Regions from separate parts of the Siphonobacter sp. genome, predicted to be linked through region 1. Evidence: riboswitches for the same ligand, from Rfam matches in the RefSeq annotation. Region 1 holds a riboswitch; each other region holds the start of a gene.
What was found. Region 1 has a riboswitch for S-adenosylmethionine ahead of ACOJTG_RS01420 (O-acetylhomoserine aminocarboxypropyltransferase/cysteine synthase family protein). Riboswitches for the same ligand answer to the same signal wherever they lie in the genome.
Positions count from the first base shown of each region.

Region 2: linked by a shared signal. The riboswitch ahead of metK (methionine adenosyltransferase) and the one ahead of ACOJTG_RS01420 (O-acetylhomoserine aminocarboxypropyltransferase/cysteine synthase family protein) in region 1 are both predicted to bind S-adenosylmethionine.
Region 3: linked by a shared signal. The riboswitch ahead of ACOJTG_RS08955 (cysteine desulfurase family protein) and the one ahead of ACOJTG_RS01420 (O-acetylhomoserine aminocarboxypropyltransferase/cysteine synthase family protein) in region 1 are both predicted to bind S-adenosylmethionine.

Region 1 covers NZ_JBMDWJ010000025.1:17,495-19,697, forward strand. The annotation lists gene ACOJTG_RS01420 (O-acetylhomoserine aminocarboxypropyltransferase/cysteine synthase family protein) at 39-1,343, opposite strand; SAM riboswitch class I at 1,546-1,661, opposite strand; gene ACOJTG_RS01425 (acetyltransferase) at 1,848-2,203, shown strand, end outside.
Region 2 covers NZ_JBMDWJ010000284.1:6,334-8,536, forward strand. The annotation lists gene ACOJTG_RS17740 (lycopene cyclase family protein) at 1-890, shown strand, start outside; SAM-I-IV-variant riboswitch at 932-1,051, shown strand; gene metK (methionine adenosyltransferase) at 1,126-2,203, shown strand, end outside.
Region 3 covers NZ_JBMDWJ010000152.1:522-2,724, forward strand. The annotation lists gene ACOJTG_RS08955 (cysteine desulfurase family protein) at 1-854, opposite strand, end outside; SAM riboswitch class I at 1,034-1,134, opposite strand; gene ACOJTG_RS08960 (hypothetical protein) at 1,680-2,203, shown strand, end outside.

The DNA of each region.
Region 1 (2,203 bases):
AACGGGTCTAATCCCGTTCTTGCATTAGATAGCTCTGGCTATTGAGCCAAAGCAGCGGCTAAGGCCTGTTCAATATCGGCTTTGATATCCTCAATATGCTCAAGTCCTAGGGATACCCGCAATAGCCCCGGTGCTACCCCAGCACTAGCCTGTTCGGATTCCGAGAGTTGAGAGTGTGTCGTACTGGCGGGGTGAATGATCAGCGTTTTGGCGTCGCCTACATTAGCCACGTGACTAATGAGTTGTAAGTGGTTGACCAGACGATCCGCGACATCTTTTCCCGCTCGTAACTTGAAGGTCAGAACGCCCCCAAAGCCCCGAGTCAGGTACTTCTGAGCTAGCTCATGATAAGGACTGCTGGGTAGGCCAGGATAATTGACGTATTCAACGGCGGAATGGTTTTGTAACCATTGGGCTAGGGCCAGTGCATTGTCGTTGGTACGCTCGACTCGTAAGGAAAGCGTTTCAAGTCCCTGTAGTAGTAAAAAGCTATTAAAAGGTGCCTGAGCGGGTCCCCAATCACGTAAGCCTTCCACCCGAGCCCGGATGATAAACTGAATATTACCAAAGGGTCCTCCCAAACCGAAGACCTCGTTTAACACTAAGCCATGATAGCTGGGAGAAGGCTGTGTAAACTGCGGATACTTACCATTGCCCCAGTTATACGTACCACCGTCGACAATGACGCCACCCATGGTCGTTCCGTGACCCCCAATCCATTTGGTGGCCGAGCTAACGACAATATGGGCTCCGTGTTTGAGCGGTTGGGCAATGGCACCGCCCGCACCAAAGGTATTATCCACGATCAGAGGCAAATCGTACTTTTGTGCCAGGGCTGCGAAAGCTTCGAAATCCGGAATGTTAAATCCGGGATTGCCAATGGTTTCCAGGTACAAGAATTTGGTCTTCTCGTCGATGAGGCGTTCGAAGGATTCCACTTTGTCACCATCGGCAAAGCGGGCTTCTACACCAATATTTTTAAAGGAGTTTTTAAACTGATTGTAACTGCCACCGTAGAGGTAAGAAGTAGTAACAAAGTTGTCACCTACGGTCGTAATATTATTGATGGCTATAAACTGAGCGGCGTGTCCTGAGGCTACAGAAAGGGCCGCAACGCCTCCTTCCAGAGCGGCGATGCGTTTTTCAAACACATCGTGCGTCGGATTCATAATTCTGGTGTAGATATTTCCGAACTCTTGCAGACCAAAGAGCCGAGCACCGTGTTCAGAATCATTGAATTGATAGGCAGTGGTTTGATAGATGGGAACGGCTCGAGCGTTCGTAGTCGGATCAATCTGTTGCCCCGCGTGCAGCTGGAGCGTTTCAAAACGTAATTCAGACATGTTGTTGCAGAATTAATGCGTGAAAAGTAAATAAATAGGATTTAGAGTAAGCGTTGAATCCCAGCGTGTGGGTATTCTGTATGCAACCAACAACAAGAGAAGTAAGCCCTAGTAGGCTGAGTAGATGCCAGAAAAGGAACTAAAAGGTGGGGCCAAGATGCCGCCCCAGGCGATGGGGTAGTCCGTTGCATAAAGAGTGCTTCACTTATCTCTCCCTGAAGACCTTCTTCAAGGCAGGAATTAGCACCTTGTTCCTTTGAAATGGAATAGGTTGCCAGCGGTTCACAGAGCCCGTCTCTCCCCGCTTCTCGATAAGTCAACGCGTGCAAACGGCTGACTTTTCATCGCAAACTTACGCAAGGAATAAGCAATGTTAAAAGGAAGGCAGGATTTTTTGTCGACATACGCTTTATGGAGTTTACCGGTAGGTGTGGGAATCCTTTAGGTATGAACTATTTTTGCCCGGTAAGGCATTACCCCTTATAGATGACTAATTGCTAGCGTATGGAAAATCCCGTTCTCATTTTTGGAGCTAAAACCCTGGGTAAAACCGCCCTGGATATTTTTAATCGTAATCAAGTGCTCGTGTATGGCTTTTTGGACGATGATGAAACCACACACGGCACCGAAATCGGGGATATCTCCGTATTCGGTGCTACGGATAATGAAGGCTTTACGAAGCTCATTGGACAGAAATGCGAAGCATTCGTAGCGGTAGAAGATCGTACGGAACGTAAGAGTCTGGTTGAGTTTCTTCACGAAACGCAGCAGGTACAACCCGTGAATGCCGTACATCCATCCGCGATTATTTCCGAAGATGCTCACGTAGGTCACGGAAATCTTGTAGCTGCCGGAGTTAT
Region 2 (2,203 bases), on a different contig from region 1:
ATCCCAACATTCAGTATCTATTTGCGGACCTGCATTCGGTGGAAACCTCGCAGGATTCGGCTCTGGTGCAAACTTCAAAGGGTGAGTACCGGGCTGCGTGGTGTTTCGACAGTACGACTCCCATGCAGGCCATTCGAAACTTAACCAAAGAAGCCGCTGCTCTACCCGCCCCTCGCTGGCAGGAACTCTTACAGCATTTCAAGGGCTGGGTAGTTCGTACTGAAAAACCGGTATTCGATCCCGAAACACCGATCATGATGGACTTCCGGATCGAACAGAAGAACGAATGTCGGTTTGTATACGTCATGCCTTTTTCCGCGACGGAAGCACTCGTTGAGTTCACGCTCTTCACACCTGCTCTACTGACACCGAACGAATACGACGAAGCGTTGCGAGCTTATCTGAAGGATTTTTTCAGTTTGGAAACCTACGAGATTACGGAAGAAGAAACGGGCATCATTCCCATGAGTGACGAGCCGATGCCCGAACAACCTTCGCCGCACGTCATCCGGATTGGAACCGCCGGGGGATACACCCGGGCCAGTACGGGTTACACGTTTACGCGTACGCAAAAGCGACTGCAGGCGTTGGTGCGTCAATTGGAAAAAAACTTCTCGCAGTCTCCGGTAACCAACCGACCCATCTCGGCTCAGTACCGTTTTTATGATCAGGTACTCCTGAATGTATTCCTGAAAAATCGGTATTCAGCGGCAGCAGTCTTTACCGATTTGTTCCGCAAGAACCCCGCTCCCCTGATTTTTCGCTTTCTGGATGAGGAAACTTCGCTTCGGGAAGACCTGGGCGTTCTGTATTCAGTACCCGTTATTCCCTTTACGATGGCTGCTTTTGACGTTTTTAAGAGAAATATCTCGGAAATGTTCAAACGGTAAGCCTACATATTTGGTGAATTTCCGCTGAATGTACAATTTTGCAAAAGTATCCAGAGGCTCCAGTTAGGGCACCAACCGAGTCTAGAACGCTACGGTGGTTTGACGATACGGACTTTGTTGCTAGTAATCAGCTATTTCAGCAACAGTCAAAAACGTTCAATTCCTTCCTTTGGCCGAGGACTACGAAAAGTTTACATGGATTCGTAACTCCCAAAATCATTCTAATTTACAGAACATGCCTTATTTGTTCACTTCTGAGTCTGTATCTGAAGGACACCCCGATAAAGTGGCAGACCAAATTTCAGATGCCCTCATTGATCATTTTTTAGCCTTCGACCCCCAATCCAAAGTAGCTTGTGAAACGCTGGTAACGACGGGCCAGGTTATTCTGGCGGGTGAAGTGAAGTCTTCAACGTACCTCGACGTACAGAGCATTGCTCGTGACGTGATTCGCAAGATTGGGTACACGAAGTCGGAATACATGTTCGAAGCTCATTCCTGCGGTGTTCTTTCGGCCATTCACGAACAGTCTGCGGATATCAATCAGGGTGTGGATCGTTCCAGCCCCGAAGAACAGGGTGCCGGTGATCAGGGGATGATGTTTGGTTACGCGACCCGCGAAACGGACAACTACATGCCCTTAGCTCTGGACTTAGCTCACAAGATTCTAAAGACGATGAGCGACATCCGGAACAACGAACTTTCGCTAATGCCCTACCTTCGTCCCGATGCCAAATCGCAGGTGACGATTGAGTACAACGATGATAACGTTCCCCAGCGGATCGATACGATTGTCGTTTCTACCCAGCACGACGATTTCGCGGACGATGAAACCATGCTCGCCAAAATTCGCGAGGATGTGGTAGCCATTGTCATTCCCCGCGTAAAGGCCAGTCTGAAGCCCGAATTACGTGGCCTATTCGAGGGCGAAATTACGTACCACATCAACCCAACGGGTAAATTCGTGATCGGTGGTCCCCACGGGGATACGGGTCTGACGGGCCGTAAAATCATCGTTGATACCTACGGTGGTAAAGGTGCACACGGCGGTGGAGCTTTCTCGGGTAAAGATCCCTCGAAAGTAGACCGTTCAGCAGCTTACGCGACGCGTCACATTGCCAAAAACCTGGTCGCAGCGGGTGTAGCGGATGAAGTACTCGTTCAGGTATCCTATGCCATTGGTGTAGCCGAGCCCTGCGGTATCTACGTAAACACCTACGGAACCTCGAAAGTAGGACTGTCCGACGGTGACATCGCTTTGAAAGTAGAGAAGATTTTCGATATGCGTCCGTACTTCATCGAGCAACGTCTGA
Region 3 (2,203 bases), on a different contig from region 1:
CATCGACCATTGAACGCAATACCAGGAATCTGTTCGCGTAAACCACCAATAAAATGACGTTTCAGCGAATCCAGGTTAGCGATGTTCTGCTGTTGCTGGGTGATGGCCAGCTCCAATGCTTTGGTCAGGCCCACAATGCCCGGCACGTTTTCAGTACCCCCGCGTTGGCCGCCTTCCTGTCCGCCGCCGCTGAGCAAGGCCGGTAGCCGATGCCCCCGACGGGCGATCAGAAATCCAACGCCTTTCGGACCGCGAAATTTGTGGGCCGAAGCCGTGGCGAAATCAACGGCGTCCAGGGCTACATGGACTTTGCCCAGGCTCTGAACGGTGTCGGTATGAAAGTAGGCACCGTAGTGCTGGGTTAAGGCACCCACTTCTTCCAGGTTCAGTAAGTTACCGAGTTCGTTATTGGCGTGCATGAGGCTGACGAGTCCTTTGGGGTGCTTTTCCAGCCAGCGGGTCAGGTCGGGAATTGAAACCCGTCCCTGCTCGTCGAGTGCAACGTAATCAAGCTGAATCTGACCCGCCTGCTCTAACTGCCGTAGCGGTAGCAAGACGGCTTTATGTTCAATTTTTGAGGTCAGGACGTGACGAATCCCATATTGCTGAATGCTGCTCTTGAGGGCAAAATTATCGGCTTCGGTACCCCCGGAAGTGAAGATGATTTCTTCGGGAGAAAGGGCTAGTAAATCAGCGATTTGACGACGACTGGACTGAATCACGCGTTTCGCTTCCCGCCCCGCCCGGTGATTGGAAGACGGATTTCCGAAATGTTGCGTGAAATAGGGTAAAATCGTTTCCAGAACGGCTGGAGATAGAGACGTAGTAGCGGAGTTATCGAAATAAATAGACATGCGATGCAAGAGCTGATGAAGGTGAATGATCAGATGAAATGGTCAAACCCGTGGTGAATCCAGGAGCGACCAGACGTGACGGAAATCTCACGTTCGTGCCAAACGAGAAACAATGCTTAGCTTCTAAGAATGAAGCAGGCCGGTCGATTTCGAGTCGGGGAGAGTGCCATGCGGTATTGGGTTTATAGTTCCTAATGTGTTAGGCAGGTTAGCACTGATTCCATGTCGGAAAGTTGCTAAGGATTCGCAGAGCCTGTCTCTCCTCCTTTCTGTATAAGCCCCAACTACCCGTAGTAATTGAAGACGTTGCAAAGATACGTGTAAGAAAAAATACGAAACAAATAAAATCTATAGAATTTATAGATTATTAAATAATTTTGAAGTAATCTATTGATTATGAATAGATTGTATTTCGATATTGGGGTTGGTAAGGTATTGGTGCATTACTAAGCAGAAAGCAACGGGCTTAGCTTAATAAAGACTTTTGTCGCAGGATAGAAAAATGGAGTTTACGAAGCCTACTGATACTGATTACTAGGTTTGTAGCGAATGTTATGAACAAGGGCATCGAAATTAATAAACGTATGTAATAACTAGTTACCAATAATGAAGCTGATCTAGCTTAGTTAGTAAGTACTAACTCATTGGCTCAAGGATTTGAAAAATACATATAATTTAATTACAAAATAATTATCATTGTAAAAGACGTCTAACATTACTTAATTTTATAACTGATTAAGCAAGTAAATGCTAGGTCTTGATTAAATAGGAATCGAATTTTAAAAATCATAATGCAAGCTACTTGCATGAAGTAGACCCCATACTATGAAAGGTTTTCTTTTCTATTTTTTGTTAGGTTTAATGTTATTTAGTAGTCTCATAGGCCCTAGCCAAGATAGAAGAGAACCTAAACAACTAAAAGCCAAAGGAGAGTATGTTCATCTAGCAACCCAATCCATATTTCCGGTCCAGTTCGATAATTTAACAAGAACGGAGGTTTATTCTTTTAATAAAGCAAATACAAATATTGGTGTTGTGTATGAACATCAAATGGCAGATAAATATACAGTGGCCTCTATTCATATATATCCCGCTGGAGATGAAGGTTCAGAGGGTAGATTAAGAAATGAATACATAAGCTCAAGAAATGAAATATTTAAACCCGGTTCAAAAGTATACCAATCGCCAGTAAAATACGTTGATAACTACATCTGCAGCGGAATCAAGGCTGTTTGCCTGGATGAGTCAAATAAACAGCATTTATTAACCGTATATGAATGTGGTACCTGGTTTTTGAAGATAAGGATTACCTCTGATGAGCTGGATGCAGATCAGGTTGCCAAACTCAG